2 regions of the Desulfonispora thiosulfatigenes DSM 11270 genome follow, and region 2 is predicted to be linked to the other one. Evidence: riboswitches for the same ligand, from Rfam matches in the RefSeq annotation. Region 2 holds a riboswitch; the other holds the start of a gene.
The links. A riboswitch is a leader RNA that binds a small molecule or an ion and turns the genes downstream of it on or off. The one in region 2 is predicted to bind glycine.

Region 1: it holds a riboswitch for glycine, as region 2 does, so the genes downstream of both, B8965_RS09740 (alanine/glycine:cation symporter family protein) here and B8965_RS07845 (branched-chain amino acid ABC transporter substrate-binding protein) in region 2, are expected to answer to the same signal.

What each region holds. Positions count from the first base shown of each region.
Region 1 covers NZ_FWWT01000022.1:178,595-194,785, forward strand. Annotated here, with positions in the region: gene glgA (glycogen synthase GlgA) at 1-857, shown strand, start outside; gene B8965_RS09725 (alpha-glycosidase) at 886-2,802, shown strand; gene malQ (4-alpha-glucanotransferase) at 2,821-4,260, shown strand; gene B8965_RS09735 (glucose-6-phosphate isomerase) at 4,273-5,868, shown strand; glycine riboswitch at 6,113-6,203, shown strand; gene B8965_RS09740 (alanine/glycine:cation symporter family protein) at 6,390-7,784, shown strand; gene B8965_RS09745 (segregation and condensation protein A) at 7,870-8,589, shown strand; gene scpB (SMC-Scp complex subunit ScpB) at 8,614-9,141, shown strand; gene B8965_RS09755 (hypothetical protein) at 9,221-9,424, shown strand; gene B8965_RS09760 (DUF2953 domain-containing protein) at 9,433-9,861, shown strand; gene ytfJ (GerW family sporulation protein) at 9,858-10,304, shown strand; gene B8965_RS09770 (nucleoside recognition domain-containing protein) at 10,404-10,988, shown strand; gene B8965_RS09775 (spore maturation protein) at 10,993-11,526, shown strand; gene B8965_RS09780 (pseudouridine synthase) at 11,566-12,285, shown strand; gene B8965_RS09785 (L-lactate permease) at 12,530-14,191, shown strand; gene B8965_RS09790 (FAD-binding oxidoreductase) at 14,267-15,646, shown strand; gene B8965_RS09795 ((Fe-S)-binding protein) at 15,659-16,191, shown strand, end outside.
Region 2 covers NZ_FWWT01000019.1:29,715-45,905, reverse strand. Annotated here, with positions in the region: gene ilvB (biosynthetic-type acetolactate synthase large subunit) at 1-20, opposite strand, end outside; gene B8965_RS07905 (DsrE family protein) at 350-691, opposite strand; tRNA gene B8965_RS07900 (tRNA-Gln) at 1,024-1,098, opposite strand; gene B8965_RS07895 (Hsp20/alpha crystallin family protein) at 1,292-1,615, opposite strand; gene B8965_RS07890 (hypothetical protein) at 1,775-1,990, shown strand; tRNA gene B8965_RS07885 (tRNA-Ala) at 2,040-2,115, opposite strand; tRNA gene B8965_RS07880 (tRNA-Thr) at 2,120-2,195, opposite strand; gene B8965_RS07875 (diguanylate cyclase) at 2,254-4,731, opposite strand; gene B8965_RS07870 (M20 family metallopeptidase) at 4,839-6,011, opposite strand; gene B8965_RS07865 (ABC transporter ATP-binding protein) at 6,017-6,748, opposite strand; gene B8965_RS07860 (ABC transporter ATP-binding protein) at 6,749-7,522, opposite strand; gene B8965_RS07855 (branched-chain amino acid ABC transporter permease) at 7,527-8,738, opposite strand; gene B8965_RS07850 (branched-chain amino acid ABC transporter permease) at 8,751-9,680, opposite strand; gene B8965_RS07845 (branched-chain amino acid ABC transporter substrate-binding protein) at 9,755-10,933, opposite strand; glycine riboswitch at 11,120-11,275, opposite strand; gene B8965_RS07840 (YeiH family protein) at 11,515-12,543, opposite strand; gene B8965_RS07835 (hypothetical protein) at 12,731-13,129, opposite strand; gene B8965_RS07830 (YeiH family protein) at 13,337-14,341, opposite strand; gene B8965_RS12615 (hypothetical protein) at 14,634-14,804, opposite strand; gene gdhA (NADP-specific glutamate dehydrogenase) at 15,061-16,191, shown strand, end outside.

The DNA of each region.
Region 1 (16,191 bases), on a different contig from region 2:
AGTTTTATGGGGATATTAATTTTATGAAAGGTGGTATAGTTTTTTCTAATTTAGTTACTACGGTTAGTAAAAGTTATGCTGAAGAAATTAAATATCCCTACTTTGGAGAAAATCTAGATGGACTTCTTAGACAAAAGGAATATAAATTAAGAGGTATTTTAAATGGTATAGACTTTGAGAAATTTGACCCTCAAAAAGATAAAAACTTATTTGTGAATTATAAAAATTCTTTATCAAAAAAGAACAAAAATAAAATAAAATTGCAAGAACAACTTGGTTTACCAGTAAATGAAAATACACCTATTATTTCCATTGTGTCGCGCTTAGCAAATCAAAAAGGTTTAGATTTAGTTGAACGTATATTAGATGAGATGTTAAATCTTGATATTCAAATGGTTGTTTTAGGAACAGGAGAAAAGAAATACGAAGATATGTTTAAATATTTTGCTTATAAATATCCGACTAAGTTATCCCTTAATCTATATTTTGAGGGAAGTATTGCTCAAAAAATATATGCAGGATCTGATTTGTTTTTAATGCCTTCGCTTTTTGAACCCTGCGGACTAGGGCAATTAATTGCACTACGATATGGAACTATTCCAATAGTAAGGGAAACAGGTGGTTTAAAAGATACAATTGTCCCATTTAATGAGTATACAGATAAAGGTAATGGTTTTAGTTTTGCAAATTATAATGCTCATGAATTATTATTTACGATTAAACGAGCTCTTAGTTTTTATCAGGATAAAAAGTTATGGTCTAAGTTAGTAGAAAGAGCTACTAAAGAAGATAATAGCTGGGAGAAATCTTCCTTAGAATATAAGAATCTTTATCAAGAATTGATAGATATTAAATAAGGTAATTATATTGGATGGTGTAATATTGATGGAAAAGGCTTGGATTTACCATAATTCCTATGAGGAATACTATCGTAATCCTTTCGGTGCAGTTACATGCGATAGAGAAATAACGCTTAGAATAGCTGTAAAGTGTAATAGCAAAATCGAAAACATATTATTAGCTTTAAAGAAAAGTAAAGATAATACTGAAACAAACCTTCAGATGAACTTTGAAGAAAATAAGGATAATTATACTATATATAAAGTGACCTTTAAAACATCAATTAATCCAGGTTTATTGTGGTATTATTTTATCATTCAGGTAAATGGGGATAAGCTTTTTTATGGTAATAATGCTAAACAAAAAGGTGGAGAAGGACAAATTTTAAATACACTTCCACCAGCTTATCAAATAACAGTATATAAAAAAAATCAGACGCCTAGTTGGTATAAGGAAGCAGTATTTTATCAAATTTTTGTGGACCGTTTCCATAATAGTTGTGGAGAAGGTAAATTTTTAAGTTTAAAAGATAAATCGTTACTTCATTCTAGTTGGAACGATAGTCCCATGTATTTTAAAAATCCAGATGGAAGTATTAAAAGGTGGAACTTTTTTGGTGGAAATTTACAAGGAATTATTGATAAATTAAGTTATTTACATGATTTAGGTATAAACGCAATATATCTAAATCCTATTTTTGAAGCATCAAGTAATCATAAATATGATACAGGTGATTATAAAAAAATAGATCCTATGTTTGGAGATGAAGAAACCTTTAGGGATTTATGTAAAAAGGCGAATGAATTAGGTATAAATATTATTTTAGATGGTGTATTTAGCCATACAGGTAGTGATAGTATTTACTTTAATAAAGAAGGAAGCTATTCAGAAATTGGAGCTTATCAGTCACAAGATTCTCCATATTATAAGTGGTTTAAATTTTCCAATCATCCTCATGAATATGAAAGCTGGTGGGGGATAGGAACTTTACCAAATGTCCATGAATTAGAACCCTCCTACGTAGACTTTATTATTGAAAACGATGATAGTGTAATTAAACATTGGTTAAAGTGTGGAGCAAAAGGGTGGAGACTAGATGTAGCAGATGAGCAACCTGATGAATTCATTAAAAAGATAAGAAATGCGATGAAAGAATATGATCCTGAATCCATGCTAATGGGTGAGGTTTGGGAAGATGCATCTAATAAGGTAAGCTATAGTGAATTACGTGAATATTTTTGGGGCGATGAGCTTGATTCCGTAATGAATTATCCTTTTAGGAAAACACTATTAGAATATGTGCTAGGACAAAAAGATGCAGAAAACACATATATTGATTTTATGAGTTTATTTGAAAATTACCCAAAGGATATTTTTTATAGCACATTAAACTTAATAGGTAGTCATGATGTTCCAAGGATTCTAACTTTATTAGGTGATGCAGGAACAGAGCAAAATTTAAGTGATTATGATAAAGAACATTATAGATTAAATGGTGATCAATTTAATCTCGCTAAAAAACGTTTAAAACTATTAACCTTGATTCAGTTTACTTTTCCAGGTATGCCGTGTATTTATTATGGAGATGAAGTAGGGATGGAAGGATTTTCAGATCCCTATAATAGAGGAACATACCCTTGGGGAAAAGAGGATTACGAACTTTTAACATGGTATAAAAAAGTTATAGCTCTTAGAAAAAATAATAAAATATTTATTAACGGTGATTGGGAGCCAGTTTTCTTTAATAAAGAAGTATTTGGTTATATAAGAAAAGATGGAGAAAAATACGCATATTGTATTTTCAATAGAAATGTATGGGAAGGCTCTAAAGTAAAGATTAATTTAAAACAAGATGGAAACTATATAAACTTACTAAATACGGATGAGATATTTAATAACAATAATAAACAAATAGAAGTATTATTAGCTCCTTTAGAGGGTAAGATAATTAGTAATTTATAGCGCCGGAGGGATTTTGATATGCAGTTAAATCGTGCTACAGGTACTTTGCTACATCCTACTTCTTTTCCAGGAAGATATGGTATAGGTGATCTAGGTATACCGGCATATCAATTTATAGATTTTTTAGCCGAAAGCAAACAAAGGCTGTGGCAAATACTTCCTCTTAATCCTGTAGGATTTAATGGTTCTCCTTACCAAAGTTACTCGGCTTTTGCTAATAATCACTTATTAATAAGCGTAGATGAATTAGTTAGTGAAGGGCTACTAGACAAAGAAGATATATATACTTATGATTTTAATCCTTCTAAGATTGAGTGGAAAGTTATAAATGATTTTAAAGATGACTTGCTCCACAAGGCTTTCAGAAATTTTTCAACTAAATATAAAGATGAAAATTTTAATCTTTTTATAAATAAAAATGCTTATTGGTTAAATAATTATGCTCTATTTATGGCACTTAAAAATCATTTTAAGGGTTTACCTTGGAATCAGTGGGATGAAGATATTAAAAATAGAGATAATGATGCATTAATAAAGTATAAGAAGAGTTTAAAAACAGAAATTAATTATCACTTATTTCTGCAATATTATTTTTATAAGCAATGGAAAAAATTAAAGACATACGCTAACAATAAAAACATCGAAATAATCGGAGACATTCCAATCTTTATAGCCGAGGATAGCTGCGATGTATGGGTTTATCCTCACTACTTTAAATTGGATGACCATGGAATACCGCTTAAAGTAGCTGGAGTACCACCAGATTATTTTAGTGAAACAGGACAAAGATGGGGTAACCCTTTATATTGTTTTGAAGTAATGCAAAAAAATGATTATTTATGGTGGAGACAAAGAATCACAAATTTATTAGAATATGTTGACTATATTAGAATAGACCACTTTAGAGGTTTTGAGTCATATTATGAAATACCAGCAAACGAAGAAACGGCAATAAATGGTAAATGGGTCAAAGGACCTGGAGAACAGTTTTTTTCTACTTTAAAAATGTATTTAGGAGATTTACCATTGATAGCAGAAGATTTAGGAATTATAACTCCAGAGGTAATTAATTTAAAGGATAAATTTAATTTACCTGGTATGAAAGTTTTACAATTTATCGAAAAGGAATCTATTACTGAAAATAATAAATCACAAAACAATGTTTATTATACAGGTACTCATGACAATGATACCCTTTTAGGTTGGTATAAAAAGAAAAGTAAATTAAGCAAAGAAATCACTAAGGACATGTGTTTTAGTTTTATTGAATCTTTATATTTTAGTAAAGCTAAATGGGTTATTACTCCTTTACAAGACCTTTTAGTCTTAGACAGTAAAGATCGTATGAATGTTCCAGGAACCACTTTGGGAAACTGGAGCTGGCGTTACCTAGAAGATGATTTAAAGCTAGTGGACTCTAAGCAACTAGCATCATTAATACTGAAATATGACCGCTAGAAAGGTGATAAAATGGAGCAATCAGCATTATGGGATAGATACAAGAAGTATTTGTATCTTAACAATACTTTAGGAATATATATAGATATTAGTCGTATGAATTTTTCTGATAATTATTTTGAAGAAATTAAACCAAAAATTGAAACTGCTTTTAAAGATATGGAAAGTTTAGAAAAGGGTGCTATAGCAAATCCTGATGAAAAAAGAATGGTAGGACATTTTTGGTTAAGAAATCCTTCTTTAGCCCCAAAGCCAGAAATAAGAGAAGAAATTTCAGAGACTATTTTAAAAATTAAAGAGTTTAGCTCTAAAATACATAAAGGAGAGATATTATCCTCTACTGGTAAAATGTTCAAAAGGGTCTTATTAGTAGGAATAGGTGGTTCGGCTTTAGGACCTCAATTTGTTGCAAATGCATTACAAGATAATGATACTAAATTACAAATATCATTTTTGGATAATACAGATCCTGATGGATTTGATAGATTATTTGCCAAAATAAAAGATGAATTAGACCAAACCATTGTATTAGTGATTTCTAAAAGTGGTGGAACTAAAGAAACTAGTAATGGGATGGAAGAAACTAAAGAAATCTTTTCTAAGACCAATTTGACTTTTTCTAAGCATTTTGTTGCAATTACAGGTAAATATAGTAAGCTTCATAAACTAGCTTTACAAGAAGATTGGTTAGAAATCTTTCCATTATGGGATTTTGTAGGTGGAAGGACATCAGAAACATCTGCGGTAGGCTTATTACCTGCGGCCCTCCAAGGTATTGATATTGATGAATTACTTAGGGGTGCTAAAGAGTGCGATGAGCAAACAAGGCGAAATGATATCTGTCAAAACCCAGCAGCTATATTAGCATTGATGTGGTATTATTTTACTCAAGGAGTTGGGGGAAAGGAAATGGTAATTATCCCCTATAATGATAGATTACAATTGTTTAGTAAGTATTTACAACAATTAATTATGGAATCATTAGGTAAAGAAAAAGACCTAAATGATAATATAGTAAATCAAGGAATAGCCGTATATGGAAATAAGGGTTCTACTGATCAACATTCATATGTTCAGCAATTGTTAGATGGTCCTGATAATTACTTTATTACTTTTATGGAAGTATTAAAAAAACGAAGTAAAACGTCAATTATCTTGGAAGATAAGGTAACAAGTGGAGATTATTTACATGCATTTTTATTAGGCACACGTAATGCTTTGACCAAAAAACAAAAGCAATCTATAACCATTACTGTAGACGAGATAACCCCTTATTCTATTGGTGTATTAATTGCTTTATATGAAAGAGCAGTTGGACTATATGCTAGTTTAGTAAATATTAATGCCTATCATCAACCTAGTGTTGAAAGTGGTAAAAAAATTGCTACACTTACGATAAACTTACAAAAAGATTTACTGAGTTTTTTAGATAATAATAGAGGAAAAAAGTATACTCCGTTAGAAATAGCAACGGAGATAGGACAAAATACTGAAATTGAAACGATATTTAAAACATTACAACATTTAACTGCAAATATGAATTTTAACGTTGAAAAGGATAATCATGAAGATGTTTTTTCTACAAAATATTTTATAAAGGCTAACTAAATAATCTATTAAATAGAAAGTATTAAAAAAGGTCTTGTCAAAATGTATGCCAGTAGTGTACAATTGTTCTTGTCTTGGAGATAGTATGTGTTATATATTTCTAAGGTTAAAACTACTATTTATACATAATTAAATATTATATGGGATGAAGGATACAGGAGAAGAATTAATTTCTGCCGAAGGGACAAAATTCATAAGTGAATTGAAAATCTCAGGCTTCCTTACGAGGAAAAGTACTGTATTTGGACCAGCCTCTGGAGAGACCTATTATAGGCGCCGAAGGAGCAAATCTTTTTTAAAGATAAACTCTCAGGCAAAAGGACAGAGGAAGTGAAGATTTTTTATCTATAATTTTCTATTTATATAGAGATAATTTTTATTATAAGATTATCTTCACTTCTGTGTGAATTTATTTAATTTACCAAGAGGCTAAGTTGTTACTTAGCCTCTTTTTGTGTGTAAAAGGAAAGGAGGAAATATTAAATTTTTTCAGTAAGAATAATTTATTAGGAGGAATAAACATGAATTTTCAACAAATTTTTGTGAGTATAGATAATTTTATTTGGGGACCGCCCTTATTAATTCTTTTAGTTGGAACAGGTGTATATTTAAGTTTTCGCTTAAAGTTTTTACAGATATTTCGTTTGCCTTTAGCGCTTAAGTTTGCATTTAAAAAGGACAAGGATGACAATAATTGTGAAGGGGATGTATCTAGTTTTGCTGCTCTTTGTACAGCCCTTTCGGCAACTATCGGTACGGGGAATATAGTAGGTGTAGCTACTGCAATTAAACTAGGAGGACCAGGTGCCTTATTTTGGATGTGGATGGCTGCTTTCTTTGGTATGGCAACAAAGTATGCAGAAGGATTGTTAGCTGTAAAATATAGAGAAGTAGATGAAAATGGTCAAATGTCTGGTGGTCCTATGTATTACATTAAAAATGGTTTAGGACATAAACCATATAGTATGTTTTTAGCTAAATCATTTTCATTTTTCGGGATAGGTGTTGCACTTTTTGGTATAGGTACCTTTCCTCAAGTAAATGCAATTGTTGAATCAACAAATATTGTTTTTAATATTCCAATCATTATGACAGCAGCAATAATTACAACATTAGTTGCTTTAGTTACTTTAGGTGGAATAAAAAGTATTTCTAGAGTTGCTGAGTTTTGTGTTCCTTTTATGGCCATAGTCTATATCATTGGATGTCTTGCAGTGTTAATAGTTAACTATACAGCTGTACCTGCAGCATTTAGTTTTATTATTACAAGTGCCTTTACTCCAACAGCAGCAACAGGAGGATTTTTAGGGTCTACGATGATATTAGCAATGAGAATGGGGGTTGCACGAGGAGTTTTTTCTAATGAATCTGGTCTAGGTAGTGCTCCTATAGCTTCAGCAGCTGCTAAAACAAAAGATCCAGCTAAACAAGGTTTAATTGCTATGACTGGAACTTTCATTGACACAATAGTAGTTTGTACTATGACAGGATTAGTTTTAACTTTAACTGGTGCATGGAGTAGTGATTTAAGTGGTGCTGCAATGACTAATTATGCTTTTACTGAAGGTTTAAATATAATTGGTCAATATATTGTAACAATTGGTCTTATGTTTTTTGCTTTTACAACAATATTAGGTTGGAATTATTATGGGGAACGTTGTACAGAATTTTTATTTGGAATAAAAGGAATTTTACCTTATAAATTAATTTTTATAGTATTAGTTGCTTCAGGTGCTTTTTTAGAATTAGAATTAATTTGGACAATTGCAGATATAGTTAATGGGTTAATGGCTATACCTAACTTAATAGCTTTAATTAGTTTAAGTGGTGTAGTTGTATTTGAAACTAAAAAATACTTCAATGAATTAGAACAATCCAATATGTTAAAAAGTTCTAAGGTAGTAGAAGTTAACTGATTATTTAGAGGGAATGTATCCCTCTTTTTTTTATGCTATAATATATCTTTATACACTACTATAAATGAGTGAGGTCTGGAAAGTTATGAATAAAGGAAACCATATATTTCTAGAAAAGTTTGAAGGACCTTTAGCTTTATTATTACATTTAATAGAAAGAGAAAAAATTGATATTTATGATATACCCATTGCTGAAGTTACCAAGCAATATCTAAAATATATTTACGATGCCCAAAGTTTAAATATGGATATTGCAAGTGAGTTTTTAGTTATGGCGTCAAAGCTTTTGGCCATAAAAGCTAAAATGCTGTTACCAAAACCCGAAAAACCCATCATTGAAGAAGACTCAAAAGAAGAATTAGTAGCAAGACTACTTGAATATAAACGGTTTAAGGAATTAGCTGAAAAATTACATGAAAATGAAATGTTGATGAAAAAGGTATATTCCAGAGAATTTGATGAAAATGACTTATTGAAACATATAGAAATAAGTAATCCTGTAGAGAATATCGAAATAATTGATTTAACCAATGCTTTTAAAGCTATTTTAAAAAATATAAATGAACAAGAACCTATTTTTGAGATAAATCGTGAACAAGTAGTTTTGGAAGATTGTATGGACGAAATATTAGATCAATTAAATATCTCTAAAACAGGAATTACCTTTAATATTTTATTCACAACTAAGAAAAGCAAATTACAAATCGTAGTAACATTTTTAGCTTTATTAGAATTAATAAAATTAAAAAAAGTAAAAGTAGCCCAAAACAATCCATTTAGTACGATAATTGTTTTTAACTCTTAAAGGTAAGTGAAGTGGAGGATGTATATGTTGTTTTTCTCTGAAAAAATTATAGCAGCTATAGAATGTGTCCTATTTGCAAGTAATGAACCTCTTAAAATTGAACAAATATGTGAAATTGTAAAAATTAAGAAACATGAAGCAATTGCTATACTTGAAGATATGATAGCTCAATATAATCATGAATCTCATGGTTTTTATCTAAGTAAGATTGCAGGGGGATATCAATTTATAACAAAGCCAGAATATTTTAATTATGTTGAAAAGTTATATAAACCAAAATTAAGCACATTATCTACGCAGGCCCTAGAAACATTATCTATCATTGCCTATAAACAACCAGTAACAAAGAGTGAAATAGAGATAATTAGGGGCGTAAAGGTTGATAAGACAATCAATACTTTAATGGAAAAAAAATTAATTAAAGAAGATGGACGAAAAGATGTAATTGGAAAACCGATATTATATAGTACTACAAAGGATTTTTTAAGGTATTTTGGCCTAGAAACTATCAATCAATTACCACCACTTCAAGATAAATCATGTAATGATTAAAAGGTCGCAGCTATGCGACTTTTTTTTGTAGGAATACTTATATCTGTTTTTGACAAAATTAGGTATAAGGGGTGGAGCCATGCTTATAGTAATATTCTGTCTATTATTTGTTATGATGTTTATACCAATTAAGGTATATATAAAATTAGATAATCTAGATTCAAAATTAATATTATCGGTAACTACTAAAATCTTGTTTTTTTCATTAAATCAAAAATTCTCATCTCCAATTACTAAATTAATTGCGATTGCTGCAAGAAAAAGGTTAGAAAAAAAGAAATAGAAGAAGCGATGGATGCAAAACGTATTCCCTTTAAAAACTGGAAATTAATTATTGATAGGATTAACAAATACTTACCTATAATATCAAGAATAACTAAAAACTCTCTAAAATTAACCGCAAAAATTTCAAAACCTATGAAATGCGAAAAATTAATTTTACATACACAAGTTGGATTTATAGACCCTTTTTATACAAGTATGATTGTAGGTTTTTTATGGAGCACAAAAGGTATATTTGTAAGTGAATTAACAAAGTATATTACATATAAACCCAAGGTTTCTAGCATAAAGGTTCAACCTTTTTTTAATATAGAAAAACTAAGTTTAAATTATGAAGGTATATTTGTATTTCCTTTAGGTCATATTATTATTGTTACATATCAACTAGTACGCTTTTATTTGGTTAATAAAACATTAATAAAGGAGGTCTCAAAATGAGTGAAAAGCATCCTATTGAAGCACTTATGACAACAGCAATGGAAAGTATTAGAGAAATGGTTGATGTAAATACAGTAGTGGGTGAAGCAGTAGAGGCAAAGGATGGAACTGTAATTATACCAGTTTCCAAGGTTGCTTGTGGATTTGGAGCTGGTGGTGGTGAATTTTCTAATGCCACAGGAGAAGAAGGTTCAAAAGATGCCAAGGATTTACCTTTTGGTGGGGGATCTGGTGGTGGAGTATCTGTACGACCAGTTGGATTTTTAGTAGTATCACCTGGAGATATAAGATTTTTGTCAGTTGATGGAAATGCAGTTGCAGAAAGATTAATAGATAAAGTTCCAATGGTAATAGATAAGATACAAAGTGCTTTTGCACAAAGTACTGAAAATAAAGATAAAAAGGCAAGTCCTACCGTTGATGGTGAATTTGCTGGAAGTTAAGGCAGGTTATAACCTGTCTTTTTTTATGTCCAAAGTTAGAAGTTCTAGTTTTCTAAAATTAATCATAGTATATAAAAAAGTTCTTTTTAGGTGATTAATTTGATAAATATAATTTGGTTAGGACTTATTGTAATTGGAACATTAGTAGCATGTTTTAACGGACAACCAGAAATTATAACTGATTCAGCTTTAAAGGCTGCAAATCTGGGAGTTAAATACTCTTTTGATTTAATTGGTTTAATGACCTTCTGGCTAGGAATTATGAAATTAGGTGAAAAATCTGGATTAATAGATAATTTAGCTAAGATTTTAAGACCTATTACAAAAATATTATTTCCGAGTATACCTAAAGATCATCCTGCTATGGGTTCAATTTTATTAAACATTAGTGCAAATATCTTAGGATTAGGAAATGCTGCCACTCCCTTTGGTTTAAAGGCAATGCAAGAGTTACAAAGTCTTAATAATAACTCTGATAGAGCTAGTGATGCTATGATTACATTTTTAGCAGTTAACACTTCCTGCATTGTAATTATACCAGCTACAATTATAGGTGTTAGATTAGCTGCAGGATCGGCAAATCCAACTGAAATTGTAGGAACAACAATCATTGCAACCTCCGTTGGAATGACTGTGTCATTAACTATGGACAAAATTCTACGATATTTTACGAGAAAGGATTGAAAATATGGTAGAAATATTTATTAATGAAGTCTCAAAATGGATGATTCCAATTATAATCACATTTATCCCTGTTTATGCATATGTAAAAGGCATTAAGGTGTATGAGGTGTTTATAGAAGGAGCAGAAGATGGATTTAAAATTGCAATTAAGTTAATACCTTATTTAGTTGCAATGTTAGTTGCCGTTGGGATATTTAGAAACTCAGGAGCTATGGAAATGTTTGTAGAAATATTGAAACCTGTTACAAGTATTTTCAATATTCCTGGTGAAATACTGCCACTTGCTTTAATGAGGCCTTTTTCGGGTGGTGCATCTTTAGGAATTGCTACAGAATTAATTAACACATATGGTGCTGATTCAATAATTGGACGGATAGCTTCAACAATGCAAGGTAGCTCAGACACGACATTTTTTGTGTTAGCTGTTTATTTTGGTTCTGTAGGAATAAAAAAATATCGCCATGCTCCTTGGGTAGGGTTAACAGCTGATTTGACAACATTCCTAGTATCGGTTTATATTGTAAATAAAGTTTTTTAATTTAGTAAAGAAAAAACTCTATAAACGAGGGGGAGACAATTGGAAAGGTTACAAAAAGTTTTAGCTGATAGAGGAATAGCATCTAGAAGAAAGTGTGAAGAATATATTAAAGGCGGGTTAGTAAAGGTAAATGGAGAAGTAATTACAAAACTAGGAACAAAGGTTGATCCAGATAAAGATATAATATTATTTAATAATAATACTATCAGTAAAACTAACAATAAAATATATATTATGCTAAATAAACCAGAAGGGTATGTTACCACAGTAAAAGATGAACAAAACAGACCCACTGTTTTGGATCTTACGAAGGATATTAAAGATCGCATTTTTCCTATAGGACGTCTAGATTATGAAACAGAAGGTTTGTTACTTTTAACTAATGATGGCAAACTAGCCTATAAATTAACTCATCCTAAGCATAAGGTATATAAAGTATACGAAGTCTTAGTTAAAGGTATACCTCAAAATTCTGACTTAGACAAATTAAGAACTGGAATAATACTACAAGATGGTATTACGGCTCCTGCAATGATAAAAACTATTAAAACTAATGATAATAAAGCTTTACTAGAAATTAAAATTAGAGAAGGAAAAAATAGGCAGGTTAGAAGAATGTTTTCAGCAATAAATCATCCAGTTTTACACTTAAAAAGAATAAAGCAAGGAAATTTATTGCTAGGGAATTTGCAAAAAGGAAAGTATAGACATTTGAAAGAACAAGAAATCAATGATTTAAAAAGTATAGATCAATATTAAAAAACTACTAATAGTATTTTTAGTAGTTTTTTTATGTCGAAAAAACAAATATATAGACAAAATTTCAAATATGTAATAAAGTGTGATTTATATCATAAAAAATAATCAGAATATTTTCACTATTAATAAGTTATTTTTATGGTATGAATAAATGATAATGATAAATACTAAAGGGAGGTGCAGAAAGTAGTTTATTAATACATATAAATTATAGGTTCAAAATATTATTATTTGGAGGGATAACATGTTTGCTTTTATGGCCTTTTTACCTATTTTGGTTACCATTATATTAATGGTAGGTTTTAACTGGGCAGCAAAAAAAGCATTACCTTTAGCTTGGCTTTTAGCTGCTATAATTGCTTTAACAATGTGGAAAATGAATCTTATAAGTGTACTAGGTTATTCAATTTTTGGTCTTTTTAAAGCACTAGACGTCTTGATTATTATTTTTGGTGCAATTTTAATATTAAATACTTTAAAACAATCAGGAGCAATGGCAACGATTAATAATGGATTTAATGGAATCACTAAAGACCGCCGTATTCAGGCTGTTATTATTGGTTGGATGTTTGGTGCATTCATTGAAGGAGCTGCTGGTTTTGGTACACCTGCAGCATTAGCAGGTCCATTATTAGTAGGACTTGGATTTCCTCCTTTAGCAGCTGCTATGGTAGCTTTAATATTTAATAGTACCCCTGTAACTTTTGGTGCAGTTGGAACACCAGTATATGGCTCTATGGGTACTATTGGAGCAACTTTAGAAGGTATGGGAGCGAGTCCAGAAACATTTAAAATGGTTTTATCTATGTGGTCTGCAATTCCTCATGGTATTGTTGGTACCTTTATTCCACTTTTAGGTTTATGTTTGTTAACGAAGTTTTTTGGTAAAGAACGTTCTATTAAACCTGCTTTAGAAGCAGCACCTTTTGCAATCTTTGCAGGACTAGCTTTTGTAATTCCATATATAATAACGGCTGCTTTATTAGGACCAGAATTTCCTTCTTTAGTAGGTGCAATAATTGGACTACCTATAGTTTTATTTGCAGCTCAAAGTGGTTTTTTAGTTCCTAAAAAAACTTGGGACTTCCCAGACAAATCAGAGTGGGAAGAGGATTGGAAGTCGGTTATTGACACAGGTGATATTGGTGAATCAAAAATGTCATTGTTCAAAGCTTGGATTCCATATGTGTTAATTGCTTTAATACTAGTAATTACACGAATACCAGCATTAGGACTAAAAGCATTATTAAATAGTGATGCTTTAGCTATCCAAATACCAAATATTTTAGGTATACAAGATCTAACATATGTTTTAAAATGGGCTTACCTGCCTGGAACTATTCCGTTTATTTTAGTGGCATTAATTACTCATTTTGTTCATGGTATGAATAAAGAACAAGTTAAAAATGCATGGATTAATACATTTAAGCAAATAACAGGTGCAGCAATTGCTTTATTTGCTGGCGTTGCGTTAGTACAATTAATGTTAAATTCAGGAGTCAATGAAGGAAGTTTACCAAGTATGATGACTGCAATGGCTGAAGCAGCTGCTTCTATTGCTGGACAGGCATTTCCATTTTTCTCTCCATTTATTGGAGTACTCGGCGCATTTATGTCTGGTTCTAATACAGTTTCTAATATTTTGTTTTCATCATTCCAATTTGAGACTGCAACTATTTTAGGTATGCCTCAAGTGTTATTAGTAGCTTTACAAAATATTGGTGGAGCAGTAGGTAATATGATTTGTGTAAATAATATAGTAGCTGTATGTGCTACAGTAGGTACAATTGGAGCAGAGGGTAAATTAATTAGACGAAATGCTATACCTTGCTTTATTTATGGGATAGCAGTGGCAACTTTTGTTGCGATCTTAATTTATTCAGGCTATAATCCAATGCCATTATAGAGCTATAAATATAGAGGAGTCTTTCTCCTCTATATTTATATTAAAAATAGATTTTAAAAGCCTAGGGGGTTTAGTATGATTACTAAAGAAATTTTAAATAAATTAGTAAAAATTTTGGGTAAAAACAGTGTATTAACTTCGGATGTAGATTTAGTTTCTTATTCTTATGATGCAACTGCTGATATGCCAATTCAAAAACCCGATGTTGTTGTTATTCCTGATAGTAAAGAACAAATAATAGAAATAGTAAAGTTAGCTGATCAGAATAATATACCTATCTATACAAGGGGATCAGGGACAAATCTTTGTGGTGATACAATTCCAGTAAAAGGTGGTATTGTTTTATCAACTTTAAAGCTTAATAAAATAGTAAAAATTGATGCAGAGAATTTAACTGCTACAGTAGAGCCAGGGTTAGTTATACAAAGGTTAAATGAAGCCATCGAACCATATGGTTTAATCTATCCGCCAGATCCTGGGACTGTTAATACAGCTACAATGGGCGGATCAGTAAGTGAGTGTTCCGGTGGTCTTAGAGGACTTAAATATGGAGTAACTAAGGACTATATAATGGGCTTAGAAATAGTAATGCCTAATGGGGATTTAATAAAAACGGGTGGACAGACAGTTAAAAATGTTACGGGATATGATTTAACTAAACTATTTACAGGAGCTGAAGGAACATTAGGAATTATCACTAAAATAATAGTTAAACTAATACCAGCACCTGAATTTAGAAGAGGAATGTTAGCTGTATTTGATGATATTGATAAAGCCGGAGATACTATTGCAGATATTATAAAAAATAAAGTTATTCCTGCTACAATGGAAATAATGGATAATGTAACTATTAGAACGGTAGAAAATTACTCAAAAGTAGGTTTACCTGTTGATGCTGAGGCAGTTTTACTTTTAGAAGTAGATGGTATTAAAGAGGTAGTTTTAAAAGAGGCTGAAATTGTAGAGACAATTTGTAAGAAAAATGGAGCTATTGATTTTACTATAGCAAAAACTGATGAAGAACGTGAAAAAGTTTGGGCGGCAAGACGTGCTGCTTTACCAGCTCTAGCTCAAGTAAAGCCAACAACTGTTTTAGAAGATGCAACAGTTCCAAGAAGTGAAATTCCTAAAATGTTAAAAGCACTAAAAGAAATAGCTAAGAAATATGATTTGCAAATTGGTACTTTTGGACATGCAGGAGATGGTAATTTGCATCCAACAATTTTAACTGACGCATCTGATAAAGAAGAAATGAAAAGAGTTCATCTGGCTGTAGATGAAATTTTCAAAGTTGCTATTAGTTTAGGTGGAACCTTAAGTGGTGAACATGGAATTGGTCTTGCAAAGGCTAAATATATGGAATGGGAGTATGGTAAAGAGGGTGTAGAAGTAATGCGCAAAATAAAAAAGGCATTAGACCCTAACGGCATTCTTAACCCAGGAAAATTTGTATAGGGGGAAATAAAAATGGCATTGTATACTTCCCTAGAAGCTGTAAAAGATGAAATTGCTAAATGCATGAAATGTGGTAATTGTCAAGCAGTTTGTCCTATATACCTAGAAGAACGTATAGAAGGCACAGTGGCACGGGGAAAAATAAAACTAGTAGAGACACTTTTAGATAATAAATTAGAGGTAAATGAAGAGTATGCTAAAAAGTTAGATTTATGTTTAACTTGTAAAGCATGTTCGGTTAATTGTCCTTGTGGCGTTCAAGTTGATAAAATTATTTTAGGTGCGAGAGCAGAAATTGCTCGTAGAAAAGGCATTTCACCTATTAAAAAACTTATTTTTAAAGGCTTAGAAAATCAAAAATTATTAAATGTTGGTGCAAAAGCGGGAGGCTTCTTTCAAGGCATAGTTTTTAAAAAACATAAGACTTTAAGTGGAGCTCATCCAAGATTCCCATTTGGTTTAGATCTTAGAAGGATAATTCCAAACCTTGCAACTACACCACTTAGAGACAAACTACCTGAAGTAAATAAAGTAAAAAATCCTGT
Region 2 (16,191 bases):
AGAAGTTCAGACCCTAACATAAAAATTCCTCCTTCTTAATATATAGTACATTACATTTAAAAATATAATGCACCTAGAATTTGGTGCCCTGGCTCCAAAATAATTCTAGGGTATATTGCTTTTTATAGTTTAACATCTTTTTATAATATATAACAGTTTATGTGTTTGGCTATATATTATGTAACAGTTATATTTTTTATTAGTATACAATTACAATTAAGTATAGTCAACCGTTAAATATTTTTTATCAAATAAAATTTTTTCTAAAATACTTATGTAATAGATTACTGATTATTAATAAAATTAATTACTTTATTTTATATAAAGAAAACAGCCTTTTAGGCTGTTTTTATGGTCGTATATAAAAATATCCCTGAGCTTGTTTTTTTACAATTTCTCCAACACCAGAAGGAACAATATATGCAAATTCTAAAAGATCTTCTTTGTTCAATTTTTTTTCTTTCATTGTGTTGGCGCAGGCTGCAAAAGATATTCCTTTTTTATAAAGAGCTTCAACCTTTTCTTTATATTCTGAACTTTGATACATTAAAGCTATCCCTTCAGAATTTCCAACTAAAGCTACCTCAACTTCATCTTCTCCTAAATCATTTAATAGATTTGCCATATTCTTTAGCACCAACATGATTTTTTCCTTTTCATCTACATGAAATAATGCTTTATATTTTTTCATATTGCCTCCTCCTCTTTTCTAAAATCAAAAAATTAAAATTAAATACTCTTGAGTAGATAAAATGTGCCTCTTGGAAAAGGTTTCTTTACTGAATCTATTCTTTATATAAATTCAAAATTCCTTTTATCTTTGCTTCTAGTCTTTTTATGGTAATCATTTACTAAAATTTTAAACTTTATCTAAATAACTTTTTCAGAATATTTTTATATAAAATCATTTTAATTTCTAAATAGCTTATATTTAAACTATTTAATTGCTAAATACCTTGTTTTAAAATTATTCTATTTTTTAAACCATTCAAAAAAGAATCTAGAATAGTATTCTAGATTCTTTGGCTGGGAGGGCTGGATTTGAACCAACGAATACAGGAGTCAAAGTCCTGTGCCTTACCGCTTGGCGACATCCCATTGCTTAAATTATTTTCTATAACTATTATTACCTTCTTTTGAGCTTTTAATACATTTAATTTTTACTTTTCATTACTATTATCTCATTTTTGATATTATTTTCATGCTAAGTTTTCTATATATTATAATAATTTTTTTAACATATCTTATAATTATTTTAATTTTTCAGTATGTCTTCTTATTAATTTTATTTTTAATGAATATTTATCTCAATATTTTTGTTATCTGAAATTGTTTTTTGCAACCTAATTTCTAAAATACCATTTTCATAATAGGTTCTGATAACTTCTTCATTAATCGGACAAGGTAAATTAAATGATTTTTCTAACTTTCCATTTATAGTTAATATATTATTTTCGATACCAATTTTAATATCCTTTTTATCTTGTACACCTGGAATTTCAATAACTGCAACTATCTCTGTTGGTGATTCATAAATATCTGTAAACATTCCATTTGCTCCTTTTGGCGAATCTTTTATTTCTTCTAATCCCTCGCCTGATGATAATGTCATCATCTCACCCCATTTTAGTAAAATATCTTACACTAATATAATGGTTAATTTATAAGTTTTTATACTCTATTAAATTTATAATTTTAGAACTTCTATTATTATGAATAATTTCTTTGCTAATACGCATTCTATAAAGGAATTTAAAATTTGGGAGGGATACATATGTCTGGTAAAATGCCAAATTCAGCAGATGTTATGCAAATGAAACAATATCAACAACAAATCGAGGAGCAATTAAGTAAAGCAGGACAGGCCATTGATCAAGCTATTTATAGTAATAATATGGATCAAGTAAAAGAAGCTAAAAAGGTTATAGAATTTGCACAAAATCAAATTCAGCAAGCACAACAGATAGTAGATAGCAAAAACTTAATGTAAAAATTTCTGGAGACATAAAAAAACCAGAGGATTAATCCTCTGGTTTTTTTGGTGGAGATAAGCAGATTTGAACTGCTGACCCCCTGCTTGCAAGGCAGGTGCTCTCCCAGCTGAGCTATACCCCCATACTGGAGCCGACGATGGGACTCGAACCCGCAACCTGCTGATTACAAGTCAGCTGCTCTTCCAGTTGAGCTACGTCGGCAACAATCTCTAACCAAGAATTATTATAGCACCTCACTTTAAATTGTACAAGCCTTTTTTTAAAATAATTTTACAAATTCATTAACTAAATTAGGATCAAATTGAGTACCTGCATTATTTTTTATTTCTTTAATCGCTTCTTCATGGCTTAATGCCTTACGATATGGTCTATCATTAGTCATCGCATCGTACGCATCGATAATGGCAATTATCCGACATTCTAGGGGAATTTCCTCTCCTTTTAATCCTAAAGGATATCCTTTACCATTGTACCATTCATGATGTTGTTGAATTAAACTAGCAATATGTTCTATATCCTTTATTGCTTTAGCAATCCTGCATCCTATATCTGTATGTAATTGCATTTCTTTAATTTCTTCATTAGTTAAAGCCTCAGGCTTAAGTAATATTCTATGGGGTATACCCACTTTACCTATATCATGAAACTTTACTAATAGTTTTAAATCCATTACCCTGTTTTGGGTTAAGTTTAATTTATGGGCAAATTTACTAGCTAAGTCTAGTAATCTACTCATATGACTATGCGTATTATAGTCTAGAGTACTTTGTGCTTCCATTAAACCTTTAACTATATTACTTCTGGCATTTTGTCTTTGCTTTGTTTTTTGGCGATATAAATAATTATCCGCCTCTTTTATAGTGCTTTCGATACTTTTCTCCATTCCACTTATAGCATACCCAAGCGAAATACTTAGAGGAATTTGAGGATAATTAGTATTATAAACATTTAAATTCTCCAAAATATTCCTAATTATCTTTTCCATAATTTCATGATTAGCTTCTGTAACAAGTATAGAAAACTCATCTCCTCCAATACGTGCTAAGAAGTCTTGCTTTCGTATAGATTTGTTTATAATATTTACAGCAGTCTTTAACACCATATCTCCTGCTAGATGTCCAATTGTATCATTTATTAATTTTAACCCATCAAGGTCTAATACTATTATTCCTAATGATTGATTATTTTTTGTTTGATGTCGCGATATTTCTTGCTCATAAAATGTACGATTATATGTGCCAGTTAAATGATCTTTAAAACTTAAACTCTTTAATTTTTCTTCGATTTCTTTCTGTTCAGAAATATCACGTATAGATTCAATAGCCCCTACCTTTTCACCCCTTTCATCATAGAGTGGGGAAGCCTTTGCCCATAAAAATGCTCCTTTGTTATTAAATACCTTTCCATTGTATCTTGTAGCAAAATACTTATCTCCATCCTTTTTAAGGCTATCAAAGTTTCCATTAAGCCTTAAATTACTATCAAAGATTAAATCAATTAGCATAGGTTCAATCCTATCAAAAAAGGGTATTGAATAATTCCTTGTTCCTAATATTTCTTGATTTAGTACACCTGTCATATCTTCAATAGCTCTATTCCAAGCAATGACATTTTGATTATTATCAATCACAAAAGTAGGATCAGGTAAAAAGTCTATGATATCTTGTAATGTTTTATTTATACTTGTAACATTTTCCTGGATTTCATCTAGTGTATTTAGCATATGATTAAAGTTATCAGGGGACTTTAGTTTAGTGTCCTCTGTAGTTAAATTGATATTACCACGATAAATATCATAGTTGGAAAACTTATCTATAATCTTACTAAGTCTTTTTCCAGGATTAAGTATCCTGTTTTTAAGGAGAAGATTACTTCCAAAACCTATAAACATTAAATTGGAACCTAAAATAATTAGTAAATATCTCAAAGTTTGTCTAGCCTTTAAGTTAATATCTCTAGGTAATTCAGTTTTTAGTACCATATTTGCATTTCCATTAATATCATGAAGAATTGAGTACCCTACCATGTGTTCCGAATTAATTTCTTTGGATAACGAAGGTTTATTTGTCAATGTTTTCCAGTCAAGGCCATAATTATTATCTTCTTTATCATAATTTACAATTTGACATTTAATTTTATCATTACTTGTTAAGGAATTAAGAATACCTTTATCTAAGTAGCGCCCCAAAATTAATGTTCCTTGAGCAGGTTTTTGAGCACCATTTTTTATTAAAGGACACAAAGAAATAAGTAGTGTTTCATTTCCAAGTTTCACCAAACCACATGGTGCATTATCAGGATTTTTGCACTCCAGAATTTTTGGATTTTGTTCAATATATTTGTATAACTCCGGATAAATACTTTTATCTGATTGATTTTCTTGGTTTAATTCCTTTGCATAAACAATTTCATTTTTAGCATTTAGATACATAATAACATTAAGATTATTATCCTTTAATAAATTTATTTCTATATAATCTTGAAAATACTGATTATAGGGATTCTGAATAAAATCTATACTCTTTTCTTTAGAAGCCCAGTATTTACCTAAATTATTTAATGATTCGGCCTTTTCATTCAAAGAGTTTTTTATATGCATAATATCTTCGGCAGCCTGTGCATTTTCTAATTCAGAGAAATTATTAATCATTAATTTTTTGCTTACTATATAATTAAAAAACAACATAATAACCACAGTAAATATGATGATTATCCGAGTTTTATGAAACCTCCACATTTTACTAGCCTCCAAAACAGCATTAACTTTTTGTATCAATTAATACTATTCTGTAACAGATCAAAACTTTCCTTTATTATAAAAAAAGATAGGCATAAACCTATCTTTTATGTTAAATATTCCAATATTATCGAGATATAAAATTTTATAGAATCTAAATATTTTTGAGTTTCGACATATTCATCAGGTTGATGTGCTAGCCTTTCATCTCCTGGTCCGAATATAATTGCTGGAATCTTTAAGTTATGTACAAAAATTGAGGCATCAGTGTAAAAATTCACCCCTAATGGAATTAAATCCTTACCTAAAGATTTTTTTGCAGCCTTAATTGCCATACTAACAAAAGAATCATTAATATCTGTTTCTACGGGATGACGATTATTAATAACCTTTAAGGAACAGTTAAATCCTTCGTTTTCTCTTGTTAAATCATTTATAATATTCTGCATATCAGTAATAATAGTTTCATTATCTTGCCCAGGAATTGTACGTATATCTACTGTTATTTTACAATGATCTGGCACAACATTAGTTTTTACTCCACCCTCTAATGTACCTATATTAATTGTAGGATGTCCTAATAACGGATGCTGTTTATACATAAATTTATATTCATTTATTTTTGTAATTAACTTATTCATCTGTAAAATAGCATTATTACCATACTCAGGCATAGACCCATGTGCAGTTTTTCCAAAGGTCTCAAAACTTAACCATAGGGTTCCCTTGGTAGCAGTAAATAGTTTTAATTCACTTGGTTCAGCTATTACCGCCACTCCTACATTTTTTAGACATTCTTTTGTAAGTAAATCTTTAGCTCCTATGCTATCAAATTCTTCTCCAGCTGTACCTGTAATTAATAAATCTCCTTTTAATTCTATATCAGCTTTTTTCACTAAGCACGCTGCTATAATCATGGCAGCTAGGCCACCCTTCATATCTGATGCCCCACGTCCATAAATTTTTCCATCTTCTATTACTCCACTAAAAGGATCATGCCTCCATTTAGATTCACCTGTAGGCACTACATCTAAATGTCCATTAAATAATAAATCCTTATTTTCACCATTTCCTTTGATAACACCAATCACATTTGCACGCATTACTTCTAATTCATCGATATAGCTTTCAATTTCATGCTCATTTAAATAATTACTGATAAATTTAGCTAAAGGTTCTTCATTTCCAGGTGGATTAGTTGTATTCATTTGTAGCATCTGTTGTAATAATTTAATAGCCTTTTCTTGTTCTAGTAAGCTATATATTTCGTCAACATTCATATCTATCACCTCGTTCCATACTTTTCAGTGTTTTTGTGCAAGTAAGCCTTTTCTATTTCTTCTTTATTTATTTTTTCATCTCCACTACTTTCTAAGATAATTTCTCCTTTTTGAATTACATAAACATGGTCTGCTATTTCAATAGCCTTATGTGCGTTTTGTTCAATTAGAAAAATTGATGTTCCTAGTTCATTCTTGACCTTCACAATAGTCTCAAATATTTCTTTAATAAGAATAGGAGCTAAACCTAAAGAAGGTTCATCCATTAGAATTAGTTTAGGTTCACTCATGAGAGCCCTGCACATAGCGACCATTTGTTGCTCTCCCCCACTTAATGTTCCAGCAGTTTGACTTCTTCTTTCTTTTAATCTAGGGAAGATACTATAAGATTTTTCTAGATTAGCTTGGATCTTTTTTTGATCCTTTAAAGTACAAGCCCCTATTAATAAATTATCTTCAACAGTTAACTTTGGAAACAATCTCCTGCCTTCTGGTACAGTAGCTATCCCTTTCTTAACTATTTCTGGTGTATTAATACTATCTATACGTTCATTTTCAAAATATATTTCACCTGAACTAGGTTTCACAAGGCCGATAATTGTTTTAATCGTCGTACTTTTTCCTGCTCCATTACTTCCTAGAAGGCATGTGATTTCACCTTTTTTTACTTTTAAATTAACATCCCTTAAAATTCTAATTGAGCCATAGTGTGTAGTGATATTTTTTAGTTCTAGCATTTATTCGTCCTCCCCTAAGTAAGCACGAATAACTTCTTTATCTTTACTTACTTCGTTAAAACTTCCTTCAGCAATTTTATCCCCAGAACTAAAGCAGATTACCCGATCAGCTAAACCCTCAATTAGTCCCATATCATGTTCAATTACAATAATTGATATATCTTCTTCTATTTTTCTAATCTTTTTTATATCTTCTACTAATTCAAGGGTTTCATTAGGATCCATGCCTGCTGATGGTTCATCCAAAATAAGTAATTTAGGCTTAGAAACTAAAGCCCGACATATTTCAAGTCTTCTGCGATCAGCATATGAAAGGTCACTGGCTAATTTATCTTGTTGTTCTAATAATTTTTTACTAAAAAACCCTAAAATTTCTCGTGCACTCTCAACAGCTTCTTTTTCTTCTTGCCTTTCTTTTTTAGTCCGGAAAACAGCATCCCACAGAAAACTTTTTTGCTTTGTATGTAGCCCCATCATTACATTTTCTAATACATTTAATTTCCAAAATAAACGACCATTTTGAAATGTTCTAGCAATTCCTAAATTATAATTATAATCAGGTCTAGAGCCATTAATTTTTTTACCTTCAAATATAATATCACCGCCAGTTGGCTCGTAAATTCCTGTTAATAAATTAAAAAATGTAGTTTTACCTGATCCATTAGGACCAATAATTCCAATATTTTCAGCCCTATTTAAATTAAAGCTAACTTTATTAACAGCAACGAGTCCTCCAAATTGCATTGTTAGATTTGTTGTCTTTAATAATTCCACATTTTCACTTCCCTACTTTATATATAGTAAGATGATTTTTCTGCCCCTGTGGCCTGCTTTTCCATTTAGAAGTAAACTTGCGTGTGCGAGCAGGGATTAAACCGTCATTTTTAAATAAGAGAATTAAGACAATAGTTAATCCATAAAACATCATACGATAATCTGCAAAGGCTCTAAATTTTTCCGGTACAATAGTTAAAATTATTGCTCCTAAGATGACACCGGGAATGGAATCAATTCCACCTAATAAAATCATACTTAAAATTAAAATAGAATGATGATAAGTAAAGTTCTCTGGAGCAATAAATCCTACCATTCCTGCATAAATGGTTCCGGCAACTCCACCAAAGATTGCGCCAAAAGCAAAAGCCCACAATTTGTTTTTAGTTAAGTCCACACCATAACACTGTGCGGCTAATTGGTCTTCACGTATTGCATTTAAGGTTAAACCTGTTAAAGAATGTGATAAGCGATTTACTACCAATATAGCAATTGCAACAAAAACTAAAGATAAATAAAAATAATTAGCATGAAAAGGCAAATTAATAAATCCTAAATTTAAAGGAGAATTAAAAGAGTATCCGCCAATACTTGGAGCAGGAATATTCATTAATCCATTAGCTCCACCCGTTAAATTTTCTAAATTGATAGTTAATTGGTAGACTACAAGCCCAAAAGCAATAGTTACCAAAGCAAGGTAATGACCTTTAACTCTTAGAGCCGGTAAACCCAGTAAAAATCCAAAAGCCATTACAAATAAAGCTGAAATCGGTATACAAAGCCAAAAAGATAAGCCAAATCTACTTGCTAAAATTCCATATGTATAAGCTCCAATTGCATAAAAGGCAGCATAACCTAAGCAAGTAAGTCCAGTGTTTCCCACCATAACATTTAGACCTAAAGACATCATAATATATAAACAAACCATTATCGCTACTTGAATCCAATATGGATTATGTGCTTGTAAGATTGGAAAGGTACATACTAAAATAAATAAAACTATATATGAGAAAATTTTATTATCCTCGAATAAATTCTTTATCTTCTCATATGAATTAGCCTGTTTCTTTTTAAACATACTAAAACCTATCGTTGTCGCTAAAACTAAAAATGCAGATATTAAATAATCTTCAACTACTATAATGCTTAGCAATAATACATAAGCAACTATCTCCATTAACGTAATGCTAATAATATGTTTCATTTTTATATTCATACAAACACCTCCTTATACTTTTTCATACACCTTTTCACCAAAAATACCCGATGGTTTAAAAACAAGAAATAATATTACAATTACAAATCCAATTACGTCTTGATACCTTGAGCCCCCAGGAATAAAGGCTGCCGCAAACATTTCTAAAAATCCTAATAAAAATCCACCTACAATAGCTCCATAAATATTACCAAGGCCACCAACTACCGCTGCTGAAAATCCTTTTATGCCTATTAAGAAGCCCATATTAAATTTTATAATATTATAATAAATACCGTTCATAAGACCTGCAATTGCTCCAAGTGCCGAACCAATAAAAAAGGTTAAAATTATAATTCTATCAATACTAATACCCATCATCATAGCTGCCTCTTTATCTTGTGAGGTTGCTAACATATATCGTCCATATCTTGTTTTTGTTACAAATAAATGCAACAAAATCACTAAAAACAAAGATAAAGCAATGATAAATATCTGCTCATATTTAATAACAACATTAAAAATTGTTAAGCTTTCATTCGGAAATAGGTCAGGAAATGATTGTGGATTAGCCCCATTAGGGTAAAAAATCATTACACCTTCACGAATAATAATAGAAACACCTAAGGTTAATAATAGCAGCATTAAATCAGATGCTCCACGCATCGGTTTAATAATTGTTCGTTCTATTACGCTACCTACTAGACCACTTAAAATAACAGTTACTAATAAAACAATAATAAAAACTAAAATATAGTGCTGTGTTAAAAAACCAGTTCCCGCAAAAAATCCTATCGTTGTTAAAGCAATAAATGCTCCCAACATAAAAATTTCACCATGAGAAAAGTTGATAATATCTATAACTCCAAAAAACAATGTAAAGCCCACAGCTACTAATACATACATTGCTCCTAAACTTAAGGCATTTAATATCTGCTGAATAATTACAGCCGTATCAACCATATAATTTGCTCCCTTCTAAAAAATGAATTGTAGACTTTAATAACAAGTCTACAATTCATAAAACTAATATTTAATTATTTTTTATATTGACCTTCAGTTATAGTTAAACCAGAGTCTTTGAAAGGAACCCATTTTCCGTCCTTAACTACATAAGTAATAACTGTATTTAATTTTGTTTGTCCACTTTCATCAAATGTAGTTGTCCCAAGAACACCCTCATAATCTTTAGTTGACTTGATAGCCTTCGTTATACTTTCTCTATCGAGTTTCTCAGCATCTTGTAAAGCCTTTATAACGATATTAGTAGCATCGTAAGCAAAAGGTCCAAATGCTTCATAATAATCTTTATATTTAGCTTCTTCATAAGCTTTGATAAAATCTTGGCCTTTTGGTAAATCTTCAATAGGACTAATTAATCCACTACATAAAGTACCTTCTCCTAAGTCTTTCGCTATATCTATAAAAGTATCCGTGTGAATACCAGAGTCACTCATTAAGATAGCTGGAATATCACTTTCATTCATTTGTCTTTTAATTAAAGCTGCTTCTGTAGCTAATCCTCCAAAAAAGATCATTTCTGGATTTAAGGATTTAATTTTTGTAAGTAATGATGAAAAATCTTGTTGTCCTACTGCAATTCCTTCAAAACACAGCATTTCAGCACCATTTTCTTTTGCCTTTGCAATAAATTGCTCTGCATTAGTTTTACCATAATCTGTTTGGTCATGAATTACAGCAATTTTCTTTACTCCAAAATCTTTTACTGCTACATCACCTGCAAAAGTATTTTGTAATTTAGAAGCAGCTATAACACGCGTAATTTCAGCATAACCATCCTCAGTAATTTTATCATTGATCGCAGATAAAATTACAGCTGATAGACCATATTTATTAAATACATCCTTTGTAGCAAGAGCACATCCACTATTAAAATGGGCTACAGTAGCTAAAATTTCTGGATCACTTGCTGCCATATTAACTGCATTTACAGCAACAGCTGGATCACTTTGATCGTCTAAAACAACTAATTCAAGTTCAAAAGGTAGATCTTTCTTTGCATTCGCTTGCTTAACTGCTAGTTCCGCTGAATTTCTCATTCCAAGTCCAATTGCAGCATTTGGTCCAGTAATTGGTCCTACATAAGCTATTTTTACTTTTTTAAGATCTGATGATTGACCATTTGACCCACAACCAGTTAATCCTAGTGGTACAAATAAACAAATAATTAAAATTAGTGCTAAATACTTTTTCATTAAAATTCCTCCAAATTATTTAGTTTTTTAAAACTTAAATTTAAGCTGCCTCAACCTTTTTTACCAATAAAAAAAGACTAAGTATCTACTTAGCCTCTTTGGATAAATTCTCAGGAGTGCGAAGATATATTTCAAAAAAAATATATCACAAATAAGATATAATATTAACTTATATATCTTATTATTCTCACATCCCCTGTCCTTTTGCCTGAGAGTTTATCTAATTATAACCATTTTTCTTCTCTTATTGATTATCTTTACTCAACTAAGAAAATAAAAGGTTTACAAAATAGATTTGCTCCTTCGGCGCCTAATTTAATAGGTCTCTCCAGAGGCTGGTCCAGTTACAGTACTTTTCCATGTTAGGAAGCCTGAGATCTTCGATTATTTAAAATCATAACCCTTCGGCAGAACTAAGTTCTTCTCCTGTAACCTTCATCCCACGAGTATTAAGTTTTAATATTACAAATATAGCAATGTTTAAATATTACATAAAATCATTGTATTTGTCAAAAAGTATTATTTTTTTACATTAAAAAAGTGCTATTAATAGCACTTTTTTAATCATATTATTCTAATATCTATATACCTAAAGCATAAACCAAAATAATACTAAATACTGCCATTATTACTGAAGCAATTAAGCCAACTATAAACGGTTTAATACCTACTCTTTTCATGTCTTCAAAGTTTGTTAATAGTCCAACACCAGCCATAGCTACTACAATTAAGAATTTTGCAATAGTTTTACCTTGAGCTAAGAATGCAGTCCATTGAGCGCTATCCATCCAAATTGTATCACCATAAGTACGGAAAATAGCTAATGCAATGAAACCTAAAACAAACCAAGGGAATATTCTTAAATAATTTACCTTTTGAGTAGTTGAACCTTGCTTTTGTCTTGCATAAATAATACCAAATATTAATACTAGTGGTGCTAATAAAACTGTACGAGTTAATTTTACAACAGTCGCAATTTTACCTGCTTCATCGCTATAAGCAAATCCAGCTGCAATAACTTGAGCCGTTTCATGTACAGCAATACCTGACCAAGTACCAAATTGCATGTCTGTTAATAATAACATTTTACCGATTATTGGATAAAGGAAGATTGCTACTACACCAAAAAGAGTAATCGTTGCAACCGAAAATGTTACATCTTCATCTTCAGCTTCAATTGCAGGAGCTGCTGCACAGATAGCAGTTGATCCACAAATTGCACAACCAATACCAATTAAGGCTGCTAACTTATCTGGTAATCCCATTTTCTTACCAATAAAAAAGGTTAAAGAAATAGCAGCAGTTACACAGATTAAAATAATTATTAATGCATCAGCACCTGTTTTTAGAACAGCTGTAAAACTTAAACTTAATCCTAACAAAATAATAGCACCTTTTAAAACTTTTTGTAATGCAAAACGAATTCCTGGTTGAAATGAATCGCCAACTTTGACTGTATTTTTAATAAGAATACCTATCAAAATTGCAAGAATTACTCCACTTATCGGATGCTGTCCTCCTATAACAATCAATTCTTCCAGGTACTGAGATACTCCGGCAATTACACCTGCTAACACAAGACCAGGTAAAATATTGCTTTTAACGCTCATTTGATTTCCTCCTTATTATTTATCTAACTATTAATAATATTCTAAACATTTAAGCTTCACCTGTAAAATCTATTATTTTTATTTCAAACATCATCTTTAAAAAGTATTAGGTATAAAATTTACTAATCACCTTGTGAAATATCTTACCTTTTGCTTATAGACAAAAAAAGGCAATGACATTTTGTCATTACCTTTTATTTTGAGTATAAGTATTTAAAACTTCCATTCCCCAGATTGATACCATTAAGTTTTTAGCTAAATCATTATCAGGTTCTGCTTTTAGGATATAATTTAAAAATTTAATAGCTTCTTGTGATTTATTACTGGCTACAGACCTATTAACTACTTTTTCTAAAAACCATTGGCGTTCACAATACGAATACTGTTTATATTTATTTACCCATGTAATTATTTGATGGCTCATTTCATCTGATATCTTAATTTCTTGAGATGTATTTAAACCAAAATAAATACTTAAAAATATAATTACCGCCCAGAAGTATTGGAAAGAAAGAGTATTAAATAGAGAAAATGCGATTACAACTAAAGTTATAAACCAAAGTAAAATACAAAATATTCGTTTCATTTACCTTACCTCCATAGATAGTATTTTCAATCTTTTAAATTTTATCCTTGTTAATAATGTAACTATCGAATCTATTATAACCTAATTATCATTATTATAAAAATATCTTATGCTTATAAGCTCATAAAGATACCTCCTAACTAATTAAAATTTTTAGCTAGGAGGCATAAACTTCATTTCAGTGAATAATAATTTATTTATTTCATTTTAAAATCCAGTAAATAATAGTTTAGATGCTGCAAATCCTAAAACTGCGATAAACACTGAAGTAGTAAGTCCTAGGTAAAAAGGTTTCATTCCTACCTTTTTCATTTTTTCTAGATCTGTTGACAGCCCCATACCACCCATTGCAATTGTTAATAAAAATGCATCGATAGCAAGAAATTGACCTGTTAAGTTTTGAGGTACTATGTTAATTGAATTAATTATTACTACTGCTAAAAACCCAAATACAAACCAAGGTATAGTTATTTGCTTCATGCTAATTGTTTTTCCATTTTGTTTTTTCTTAGCTTCTTTAACTCCTAAAAAGATTGCTATCGGTATGATTAATAATACTCTCGTTAATTTTATTAAAGTTGCAAACTGTCCTGCTTCATCTCCTGCAGCAAACCCTGCAGCTACCACTTGAGCAACTTCATGAATAGATGATCCTGCCCAAACTGCGTATAGCAGATTTGGTAAATGAAATACTTTATACATAAAAGGGAAAGCAAACATTGCTATGGTTCCAAAAATGGTTACAGTTGCAATTGCAAAAGTAGTATCTCTTTCATCAGCATCAACGACTGGGGCTACGGCTGCAATTGCTGATGCTCCACATATTGAAGATCCTGCTCCAATTAGTAAAGCTAATTTATCATCTAAACCCATTTTTTTACCTAACCAAACAGTAAATAAAATGGTAATGATAGTAACAAAAAATACTAAAATAAATCCTCTACCACCAATTTGTGTTACCTCTGCAAAACTTAATTTAAAACCTAATAATATAATTGCTAATCTTAAAACACGCTTTACTGAAAAAGTAATCCCTGCAGAAAAAGTTTCAGGAACTGGCAATATATTCTTGATTAACATACCTAACACTATCGCTACAATTAATGAGCTTAAGTGCATATTTTGTAATACTTCTAAGTTTTGGATTTTTATTGAAACCCAAGCTAATGCAGTTGTAAATAATAAACCCGGTATTATTTTTTTAGTATCCATAATATCAACCCCCATCTTTAACATTTAAATCAACTTTAACACCTTAAAATTAGTTTATAATCTCTTTCCCTCTAATTGTCTGAATCTTTAATACTATTCTATTAAGTAACGAACACTTTGTAAAATACTGTTATCTTATTTCTTTTATTTATTAAATATATATATTTCTCATTATATTGATAACAATTCACTTAATGTTTTGTTAAATGTATAACAAATAAATTATACTTATTTAACTATAAAATAAAAAACCGTCCCTAAGGACGGCGTTAAAAGGGTTCTTAATGCAAAATTACCAACGACTTTTAGGTCGAAAATTATCTAATACACCCAGTACAACGTGGGCTAAACCAAAACCCATTACTCCAGCTCCTACTCTTCCCCGCAACAATGCTCCTGCACCTGTTACTAAAGTACCTACGCCTGTAACCGCCATACTAGTAGTATTATTTTTCTTTCGCATTAATTACACCTCCTAATAGTATTATTAGCCTTTTTAAAAAAATTATGTATTAAAATATGTTAACAGCAATGAATTTACTTAATCATACACCTTAGTATACAATATACTTTCTCTAACTCTATTGTATTAAAATATCCTTTTGCTAAAATTAAAACCGTAACAATTAATAGAAGTAATTTTTAATCATTAGATGTAATATAAAATATTTTAACCTTTTTGACCTTATAAAAGGATTAAACAATAGGAGGATATTATAATGGCGTTTAATTTAGATTCATTTATGGAAAAAATAATTGCAAGGGATCCTGAAGAAAAAGAATTTCATCAAGCAGTTCATGAGGTTGCCTCTACTCTTGCTCCTTTTTTAGACAAAAATCCTAAATATACTGATGCTAAAATTTTAGAGAGAATAGCAGAACCTGAAAGAGTGATTATATTTAGAGTTCCTTGGGTAGATGATAAAGGTGAAGTCCATGTAAATCGTGGATATCGCGTGCAAATGAATAGTGCTATTGGGCCTTATAAAGGTGGTATTCGTTTTCACCCTTCAGTTTGCTTAAGCGTATTAAAATTTTTAGCTTTTGAACAAGTTTTTAAAAACTCTTTAACCACCCTTCCTATGGGTGGTGGTAAAGGCGGTGCTGACTTCGATCCTAAAGGCAAATCTGATAATGAAGTAATGCGTTTTTGCCAATCATTTATGTCAGAATTATATAGACATATCGGTCCAAATACTGACGTTCCAGCTGGTGATATTGGAGTAGGTGCTCGTGAAGTAGGATATATGTTTGGCCAATATAAAAAGTTGCAAAACGAATTTACCGGAGTATTAACTGGAAAAGGACGTAACTGGGGTGGTAGTTTAATTAGACCTGAATCTACAGGCTATGGTACCCTTTATTTTGCTAAGGAAATGCTTGAAGCACATGGTAAAAGTATTGAAGGTAAAACAATATTAATCTCTGGCTCAGGTAATGTTGCTCAATTTGCTACTGAAAAAGCAATTCACCTAGGAGCTAAGGTTGTTACTTTATCTGATTCTAATGGTACTATTTATGATCCAGAAGGTATCACCGAAGAAAAATTAGATTTCATTAAAGAACTTAAAAATGTTAAACGTGGTCGTATTAAAGAATATGCAGATCATTATGGATGTGAATATTTAGAAGGAAAGCGTCCATGGTCTATTAAATGTGATATTGCTATTCCTTGTGCTACCCAAAATGAAATCAATGGCGATGATGCTAAAGAACTTATTAAAAATGGTTGTTTCTGCGTTGCTGAAGGCGCTAATATGCCTAGTACACCTGGAGCTTTCGATGTTTTTTTAAGTGCTAAAATTCTTTATGGACCAGCTAAAGCCGTAAATGCCGGTGGCGTAAGTACT